DNA from 2 places in the Blautia sp. HCN-20427 genome. Region 2 is predicted to be linked to the other one. Evidence: riboswitches for the same ligand, from Rfam matches in the RefSeq annotation. Region 2 holds a riboswitch; the other holds the start of a gene.
The links. Region 2 has a riboswitch for FMN ahead of WKT17_RS15800 (ECF transporter S component). Riboswitches for the same ligand answer to the same signal wherever they lie in the genome.
Positions count from the first base shown of each region.

Region 1: linked by a shared signal. The riboswitch ahead of ribD (bifunctional diaminohydroxyphosphoribosylaminopyrimidine deaminase/5-amino-6-(5-phosphoribosylamino)uracil reductase RibD) and the one ahead of WKT17_RS15800 (ECF transporter S component) in region 2 are both predicted to bind FMN.

Region 1 covers NZ_JBBKBX010000028.1:31,441-36,526, forward strand. Annotated here, with positions in the region: gene WKT17_RS14190 (bifunctional 3,4-dihydroxy-2-butanone-4-phosphate synthase/GTP cyclohydrolase II) at 1-699, opposite strand, end outside; gene ribE (riboflavin synthase) at 719-1,354, opposite strand; gene ribD (bifunctional diaminohydroxyphosphoribosylaminopyrimidine deaminase/5-amino-6-(5-phosphoribosylamino)uracil reductase RibD) at 1,339-2,439, opposite strand; FMN riboswitch at 2,575-2,689, opposite strand; partial or broken gene WKT17_RS14205 (helix-turn-helix domain-containing protein) at 2,815-2,934, opposite strand; gene WKT17_RS14210 (FtsX-like permease family protein) at 3,194-5,047, opposite strand.
Region 2 covers NZ_JBBKBX010000042.1:2,184-7,269, forward strand. Annotated here, with positions in the region: gene WKT17_RS15790 (Tex family protein) at 1-742, shown strand, start outside; gene WKT17_RS15795 (aminopeptidase P family protein) at 760-2,562, shown strand; FMN riboswitch at 2,630-2,749, shown strand; gene WKT17_RS15800 (ECF transporter S component) at 2,882-3,520, shown strand; gene WKT17_RS15805 (NUDIX hydrolase) at 3,522-4,133, shown strand; gene ytvI (sporulation integral membrane protein YtvI) at 4,309-5,086, shown strand, end outside.

The sequences.
Region 1 (5,086 bases), on a different contig from region 2:
ATGTTCTCCATTGAGCTTGTTTACATAGCAATGTGCTTTGAATTTCCCGTATTTTGTGGGCATTTCTACAATCGAAACACATTCTACAAGCACATCATATACTTTTCTATATTCCTGTAATTCTTTAATTGTAAGAGCTGGTATATGGTGTGTTTGGGAAAATTGAATTAAATCAGGTGTTCTCATCATTTTCCCATTTTCATTCATGATTTCACAGCATAAACCACATTCTTTTAATCCTGCTAAACGCAAAAGGTCAACAGTTGCTTCCGTATGTCCGTTTCTTTCCAGAACACCTCCACTCTTTGCAATCAAAGGAAACATGTGTCCCGGTCTGCGAAAATCAAGAGGGTTTATATTCTCAACCACACACATACGAGCCGTCAATCCTCTTTCTTCGGCAGAAATACCTGTTGTAGCATCCTTATAATCAATAGAAACCGTAAAGGCAGTTTCATGGTTATCTGTATTATTTTCAACCATAGGGAAAAGCATGAGTTGGTTAGCTAGACTTTCACTCATAGGCATACAGATTAAGCCTTTTGCATAAGTCGCCATGAAATTAACATTTTCTGTTGTAGCCGATTGTGCCGAACAAATTAAATCTCCCTCATTTTCTCTCTCTTTATCATCCATAACCAAAACAAGTTTTCCCTCTTGTAACGCCTGCAATGCCTCTTTTATTTTTTGATATTTCATTATTCCTTTATCCTTTCTGTTAAAATCCGTATTGGCATAATAACTCTTTCGATAACTCCGTTTTATTACTGTTGTCTATGAGTTTCTGCACATATTTACCTAATATATCATTTTCAAGATTAACCATATTCCCAACTTGTTTATCCTTGAGAACTGTTTGCTCTAAAGTATGTGGGATAACGGATACTAAAAAGTCTGTTTTCGATACTTTTGCGACAGTAAGACTAATACCGTCAATAGCAATCGAGCCTTTTTCGACAATTAAATTTAAGATTTCTCTTTGCGTATTGATTTGATACCACACAGCATTTTTCTCTCTACGCACAGAAGATATTCTACCTGTTCCATCAATATGCCCCGTAACAATATGACCGCCCAACCTGCCATTCATAGGCATAGCTCTTTCTAAATTCACACAACTTCCATGTCTTAACAGACTAAGAGCTGTTCTATTCCATGTTTCATTCATCACATCAACTGTGAAAGACTGTCGATTGAAACAAGTAACTGTAAGGCAAATACCATTTACTGCTATGCTGTCCCCTAAATGTATATCTTCTAATATTTTTGAAGCTTTAATGGATAGTTTACAGTTACAAATATCTTTCTGTATTCTTTCTATTTTACCGATTTCCTCTATTATTCCTGTAAACATGAATAAATCACTTCACTTTCTATGAGATAATCATTTCCCACTTGAGAAAAAGCATACGGTTTAAGCATAACGGCGTCATCAGGAAAAGCAACGCCTTGCCCGCTTACAGGACTTTTTGCACTCCCACCAAATATTTTTGGTGCTATGTAGACTTGCACCTCATCGACAATTTGTTGTTCAAGAGCACTCCAATTCATTGCACTTCCGCCCTCTAAAAGCAGGCTATCTATCTGCATATTTCCTAAACATTGCATTAAATTCATTAAGTCAATATAATTACCTTTTTTCTTTGTATGAATAATTTCACAACCGTATTTTCTATAAAGACCTATCTTACTTTCATCACTAGAAGAAGTAGCAATATAAGTCTTAATATCATTCGCTGTTTTTATAATTTTTGATGTAATGGGTGTTCTTAAATTTGTATCACATACGATACGGACAGGATTTTTTCCATTCTCTAATCGGCATGTCAGTAAAGGGTTATCTTGAATAACAGTATTGACTCCTACCACGATTGCGGTAACCTTATGTCGGAATTGATGTACCTGTTTTCTCGCTTCTTCTCCACTTACCCATTTTGATTGATTTGCATAAGTTGCTATCTTCCCGTCCAGTGTCATTGCATATTTCATAAAAACATAGGGAATGTGCTTTGTAACATATTTTCTAAAAACTTTGATTAACTGTTGACATTCCATTTCTAAAATTCCTACAGCAACTTGAATATTGTTTTCCTCAAGTATCTTTACACCTTTTCCAGACACAATAGGATTACAGTCTAAAGTTCCAACGACTACTCTTGTAATGCCACTTTTAATAATTGCTTCTGTACAAGGTGGTGTCTTTCCATAATGGCAGCATGGTTCAAGTGTTACATAAAGTGTTGCTCCTACAGGTGACTCCCTGCAATTTTTAAGTGCATTTCTTTCAGCGTGCAATCCGCCAAAAAATTCATGATATCCCTGTCCGATAATCTGATCATCTTTTACAATTACCGCTCCGACCATAGGATTAGGGTTCACGTAGCCAGCTCCTTTTTTCGCCAGTTCTATTGCTAATTTCATGTATTCTGCATCGCTCATTTTTACACCTCCCAAAAAATACATGCCTTGAATAAAAGCTATCCAAGACATGCAAAAGAGGATTTATGCGATTAAAGAAAATGCTCCGAAACGATATGAAATCATTTCAGAGCACGCAAAAAAGCATAAATATACTTTCATCTTCTTTCATCCAGACTATACTGTCGGCTTTGGAATTTCACCAAATCATGCCTTTCGGCTCGTGGGCTGTACCACCGGTAGGGAATTGCACCCTGCCCTGAAGATAGTTATTCAATTACGGACAATTATAATATTTGACATTGTTTCTGTCAATAGAAAGTTTTTTCTCATTCGTCAAATACAATAATTTGCAAGCAGGTAAACACAGGTTATTCCTTAATATCCTTTTGTTTGGGAAACTCCTTTCTCCCATTTGTTTACAGCCGGTGCGGATACACCTAAAAACTCGGCAATTTGCTCTTGTGTCAAAGATAACTCTTTCCGCTTTTCCCGAATAATCTGATTAATTTTCATAGCGAACCTCCTTGTGTTTATGCCTTTATGATAGCAGAGTAGGCTTTAAGGAACAATAGAGCCGTTGTTAAATTGATGATTTAGAAAATTAACCAAAAGTTAAAAACGGAATCGTAAACTGCTGTCTTGCAAATTCTTGGTTGTTACTTCACCGCACATGAGCATTATTTATGGGTGCAGAATTATGAGGCTGAGGGAGTAGACAAGCATTTTCTCATTTGATATTTACTCATTTATAGATTATATATAATCTCGTTGCCTATGAACTCTCCCTATCTTCTAACAACATAAGAAGTTCCGTCTGGAATTGTCTGTTAATAATCCCAATGGCTATGGCCACCACAAAAAGAGTAAGAACCGGAGGTACTGCAAACATTACCACCGTTCTTTCTACCAGAGATTTTTCCAACTCTTCCGCCGGTGCTTCTGCAACATCTTGTCTGACACTGTATTTCGTGCTGAAATAAGTTTCCTTTTCTTCCGCATTTTCTCTTTGCAGCACTGTATTCATAAGACTTCCCCCTAAAATACTTCCTATAATTGCCGCAAATAATACAACTACCGCTAATCCTCCTGCCATGGACATTCTACACTGTCCTTTTCCCGCACCCATGGCTCGTTCCACGGCAATCCTTTTTTTCTGTTTTACTACAAAAAAGTATAACAGCAGCAAAACCACCAGAACCACCGACAGAATTCCAAAACCACATAACAAAAATGCAATCATTCGGTTCTCGTCAAGTTCCTTTTTTATCTTTTCATACCCATTATCCTCAAAGGTAATTTCCAGAAGGTTACTTTTTTCTATTTTAGAAAATGCCTCTATGTAGTCCTTACTGGTTCCATTTGGTATTTGAAAAGAAGTTGTCCTGTGAACCATGGGGCCTGCCGCTACGATGTTATTTTCCGTTGATTCTTTCACTGACGCCGAAGGAATAATAATTTGATTCCATTTCATTTCTGTCTGATTATAAGAAGAAAGATTCCTTCTATCCTGATATTGATAAATTCCCACAATCTTATATTCATGCGCAGAAAAAACCGGATAAATTTCTCCTTTGGTATTTAATAAACTATAGTCTATGCCTGTTCCGGTATAATTATAAGCATCTACATAATATAAAGGCAAAGAAATTTTGTCACCCGGCTGTAGTCCGTTCAAGTCGGCAAATTCTTTCTCAATAAGACAGACCCTTTCTCCCGCCTGAAATTCTTCTTTAGAAATTTCCCTCCCTGATACTACTATAGACTTCTTAGAATGAAAAGAAGGCAACAAAACCAAACTGTTTGTTGGCAAAACGGAAACCGTATCGTTCAACATTTCATAACTTTTTGCCAGATTCAACCAATATTTTCCCCGGCCGGATTCATAGAAATCCTCTGTCACTTCTTCCCAGGAAACTCCTTCTTTTTCATTTAACTCACTCGGCAATGCGTCTCCGGATTTGTCGCACTGCGTAGTAAGAGGATTCATCTTTGTAGGATACCATTCAACGCTGGTTCCCGCCGCATTTTTTTCATGAGAATTATTTTTAGACATTAAATTAGCAATATATGTTTTTCCGGCTTCCAAAGTTTCCGGCATCTCGGTATTATGGTCACACAGCCACAGCCCGTCACTTCCATGGGTATCTCCCCACAATACCCTTTTAATCTTTACCAAAACCGGCTTATTGGGAACACAAGTTTCTACCGGGCTAAATTCAACAATCAACTGCAAATCCCAAGATGCAGCAGAACTTTCATCCCCTGACGAGAAAGAATATTCTGGTAAATAAGCGCCATAACTGGGTCTTTGTTCCGGTTCCTCTATATACTCTGTACCAGCAAAGTCCAATATGGACTTCTCTATTATTTCTTCGTACACTGGCACTTGAAAATATTCGTACGTTTCTGTTGTTGCATCCCACATAGAATGAACTTCTGTAGAACTTTTTTTCTGTTCCACCGTACCAATGGTTGTATAAGATTCTTCTAAGGCATTCAGTTCTGCGTTTGTATAAAGTAAAAGCACTATTCCCAAGACAAGAATCATACTACTAACTATCATAGCAATAATGAATAATACTAATTTCACAGGAGTCCTGTAAATTTGTTTTATACTGTTAAGCATATCTTCCTCCCGAAATTCCTGCAGAATTTCTTTTCAATA
Region 2 (5,086 bases):
GTTGGGAGAAGCCCTGTCCGGTGTGGTAGAAGACTGTGTAAATAAAGTTGGCGTGGACTTAAACACTGCGTCTGTTTCCCTTCTGGAATATGTGTCGGGTATCAGCAAAGCCATTGCAAAAAATATCGTAATTTACAGAGAAGAAAACGGCCAGTTTACCGATAGAAAAGAACTCTTAAAGGTGGCAAAATTAGGGCCGAAAGCCTTTGAACAGTGTGCCGGTTTCCTGCGCATCCGGGGCGGAAAAAATCCTCTGGACGCTACCAGCGTACATCCGGAAAGCTACGCAGCGGCAGAAAAATTCCTGGAAAGCATGGGGATGAAGCCGGAAGATATTTTTGGCGGTCATGGCGTGTATTTTGTCAAAGATTATGCAAAAACCGCTGAAAAGCTGGGTATCGGCGAAATTACCCTGCGGGATATGGTAAAAGAACTGACCAAGCCGGGACGCGACCCGCGTGAAGAGATGCCGAAGCCGATTCTGCGTACAGACGTATTAGATATGAAAGATTTAAAAGAGGGTATGGTGTTAAAGGGAACCGTCCGGAATGTGATTGATTTCGGTGCTTTTGTGGACATCGGCGTCCATCAGGACGGGCTGGTGCATATTTCCCAGATGACAGAGCGTTACATTAAGCATCCGCTGGAAGCAGTCAGCGTAGGTGATGTGGTAGACGTAAAAGTTCTGGGCGTAGATATGAAGAAAAAGAGAATTTCCCTTACCATGAAAGGAATTCAGTAAAGAAAGGCGGGTTTATCATGAATGTGAATCAGGAAAGAATCAAAATGCTGCAGCAGGAAATGAAGGCAGCGGGCATGGATATGTATCTGGTGCCCACTGCAGATTTCCATCAGTCAGAATATGTGGGTACTTATTTTAAAGTTCGGGCCTGGCTCTCCGGTTTCTCCGGTTCTGCGGGAACTCTGCTGGTGACAGCGGACGGCGCATATCTGTGGACAGACGGAAGATACTTTATCCAGGCAGCAAAGCAGCTGGAAGGCACAGGCGTTGCGCTGATGAAAATGGGAGAAGAGGGTGTTCCCACAGTAGAAGAATTTCTGGAAGAACATTTGCCGGAGAATGGCTGTCTTGGCTGTGACGGAAGAACCATTCATGTGGCAGAGGGCAAAGAGTTTGAAGCGCTTCTGGCGAAGAAAAACGGCACTTTAAAATGCGGTGAGGACCTGGGCGGTAAAATCTGGACAGACCGTCCGCAGATGTCCAAAGAACCGGTTTATCTGCTGGATGTAAAATATGCAGGACAGCGCAGAGAAGAAAAAATAGCGGCTGTCCGTGAAGAAATGAAAAAAGAGGGAACCAATACCCATATCATCTGCAGTATGGATGATATTGTATGGCTTTTGAATATCCGCGGCAATGATATTGTGTACAATCCAGTGGTACTTTCCTATGTCATGATAACCATGGATAAGGTATACTTCTATGTACAGGAAGAGGCTGTTTCCGGAGAAGTACGGGCAGAATTAGAAAAAGCGGGAGTAGAACTGCACCCATATTTTGAAATTTATGATGCAGTAAAAACATTGAAGGATTCCGACAAAGTGCTGGTGGAGGACATCTGTACCAACTATACCCTGTACAAGTCTATTCCGGAGCACACAGAAGTAGTGTTTGCTCCCAATCCGGCGGCTGTTATGAAGGGGAATAAAAATCAGACAGAAATGGAGAATATCCGTATTGCCCATATCAAGGACGCAAAAGCTATGTGCCGTTTCATTTACTGGCTGAAGCAAAATGTGGGAAGCGGAGAAGTCACAGAATACAGTGCAGCCGAAAAAAGTCTGGAACTCAGAAAAGAAGACCCGGACTGCCTGGACTTGAGTTTTGAAACTATCTGTGCCTATGGACCAAACGCTGCTATGTGTCATTACGCGCCTACAGAAACGGAATTTGCAAAAGTAGAGCCAAAGGGATTTTTCCTGATTGATTCCGGCGGACAGTACTGGCAGGGAACTACAGATATTACCAGAACCATTGCCGTAGGGGAACTGACACAGCAGCAGAAAGAACATTTCACTCTGGTGCTGCAGGGACATATCCGTCTGGCTATGGCAAAATTCCAGTACGGTTGCAGCGGCGCCAATCTGGACGCTCTGGTAAGGGGACCGCTCTGGGAAAGAGGGCTGGACTTTAATCATGGAACCGGACACGGCGTTGGATATCTTCTGAATGTGCACGAAGGTCCTCAGAATATCAACTGGAGAGTGCGCGCAAACGGAAGACGCGGCAACACCACACCATTAGAGGAAGGCATGCTTACTTCCAACGAGCCGGGACTGTATCTGGAAGGAAAATACGGTATTCGTACCGAAAACCTCCTTCTGTGCAAAAAAGCAGAGAAAAATGGATATGGACAGTTCATGGAATTTGAAAACGTAACCTGGGTTCCTTACGAAAGAGAAGCTATTCTTCCGGAGATGCTGACAAAAGCAGAACGGCAGTGGTTAAATGCATATCATAAAAAGGTTTATGAAATCGTTGGCCCCATGCTGGAGGAAGAGGAACGTACATGGCTTCTGGAGGCCACAGCAGAAATTTAAAGCGGCAGCATGGAAAAAACAGTTGCAAGATATGGATACAAGGTATATAATGCATAGTAAATAAAAGAAAATTCTTCGGGGCGGGGTGCAATTCCCCACCGGCGGTAAAAGTCCGCGACCCGTATTTTACGGCTGAACCGGTGTGATTCCGGTACCGACAGTATAGTCTGGATGAGAGAAGAAGGTTATGATTTTGTACGACTTTCAAAGAGAGGAGCCCCCAAAAGGTGCGGTTGCCTCTCTTTTTTTGAAGTTTCAAAAATCATAGAAGAAGAATTTCCTTTTATGAAAAATCATTCATGAAAAGGAGAAATGAAACATGAGTCAGGAAGCAGTTGTAAACAAGAGAATCCAGGGAACACAAAACAGGTCAAAATTAAGAACTACCATACAGATAGCCATGCTTGGGGCTGTGGCTACGGTTCTGATGATGTTTGAATTTCCGCTGCCGTTTATTGCACCGCCTTTTGTGCAGATGGATTTTTCGGAGATTCCGGTAGTAGTGGGAACCTTTGCCATGGGGCCTCTGGCAGGTATTATCATTGAACTTCTGAAAAACCTGCTTCACATTGTCACTCACGGTACTACCACAGCAGGGGTGGGAGAATTGTCAAATTTCCTAATCGGCTGCTCCTTTGCAGTGCCGGCAGGTCTGTTTTATAAACGCAGAAAAACAGCGAAAAACGCACTGATTGGAATGTCTGTGGGAACTGTGACCATGGCAGCTGTGGGATGTCTCTCCAATGCCTTTGTGATGTTTCCCCTGTATAGTGTGGCAATGGGAATCCCTGTGGACAGCTTTATTGCCATGGGAACGAAAATTAACCCGGCTATCAACAATATGGTGACTTTTGTTCTGCTGTCCATGGTTCCTTTTAATCTCATAAAAGGTGTGATGATTTCAGGGATTACCATGCTTTCCTACAAGCGTCTGAAGGTTCTGCTGAAAGGAGAATAAAGTGGCGAAAATCACAGGAATTACCCGTAAGACAGCAAATCCCTTTGTCAATCTTTACGAGTTGGACAGGGAGAGCAAGACCGGGAAAAAGGGAAAATATTATGTGGCTTCCAGAGCAAAAGAAGAAAGAGAACTAAAGCTGAAAAGCCATACGCTGCATCCGGATGGCGTGGTCATCTACAGTCTGTACGGTGAAGCGCAGGATAAAGTGGTACTGATACGCCAGTACCGATACAGCATTGATGATTATGTCTATGAATTTCCGGCAGGTTTGGTGGAAAGAGGAGAGGATTACCGGGAAACCGCAGTTCGGGAGATGAAAGAAGAGACAGGGCTTACGTTTGTCCCTGCTTCTGTTTCCGAGGCATATGAAAAACCGGCTTTTACCACCATTGGTCTGACTGACGAATGCTGCGCCACTGTGTTCGGCATAGCATCGGGTGAAATTTCAGGAGACTATCAGGAGGACACAGAGGAAATAGAAGTTGTCCTGGCAGACCGGGAAGAGGCAAAACGGATTTTAAGAGAAGAAAATACAGCGATAATGTGTTCTTACATGCTGATGCATTTTATACATGATGAAGAACCGTTCGGATTTCTGAAAGAATTGTAAAAATTTCAGATAATTGGTTTCCAGTTCCGAAACATGTGGTATAATGATTGCATATAGTGCAATCCAAGCCACTAGAACACACCGGCTGGGAATGGATTGCCCATATGTGCAGAAATTATATGCATATATGGGCAGTTTACGTTTACGGAAATTTGCAATGTCAGGAGTCTTGAAAATGAAATGGAAAAAATATGCGAAAAGTATTTTGGTATTTATGATAACCATTGCAGCAATGGCGGCAGGGATTTTTATAGGAATTAAATTTCTGAGATTTTTTATGCCCTTTGTCATTGGCTGGTGTATTGCTCTGATTGCCAATCCGCTGGTGCGTATGCTGGAGCGGCGGCTTAAAGTTGCCCGAAAGCATACGTCCATGCTGTTGATTATTGCGGTTTTGGCGGGAATTGTGTGCGGCATTTATTTCGTAGGAGTAAAGGCCGTAGAAGAAACGCGGTCACTGATAGACCAGGCTCCGGAAATTTATGGGAGTATACGCCAGGAATTTCAGGATGCAGGAGACAATATGTCCCGGTTGATAGATGAAATGCCGGAGAGTGTACAGACGGCTATTGAAGATTTTCAGACGAGTATTGGACAGATTACCGGAGAGGCTGTGGGAAAAGTCAGCCAGATTACCGTAGATCAGGCCAGTGATCTTGCCAAAAATCTGCCCAGTATTTTGATTTCCATTATTTTTACCATATTATCTGCCTATTTTTTTATTGCGGACAGAGATAAAATTCTGGAATTCGGGCGAGCCAATACACCTATGCTGATTCAGGAAAAATGGCGGATTCTCTCAGACAGCTTCAAGCAGGTATTTGGAGGCTATTTTAAAGCGCAGTTTAAAATTATGGGTGTCATTGGGATTATTTTGTTTGTAGGATTTCTGATTATGCAGGTGAAATTCGCAGCCCTGGTGGCTGTTCTTATCGCTTTTCTGGATATGCTGC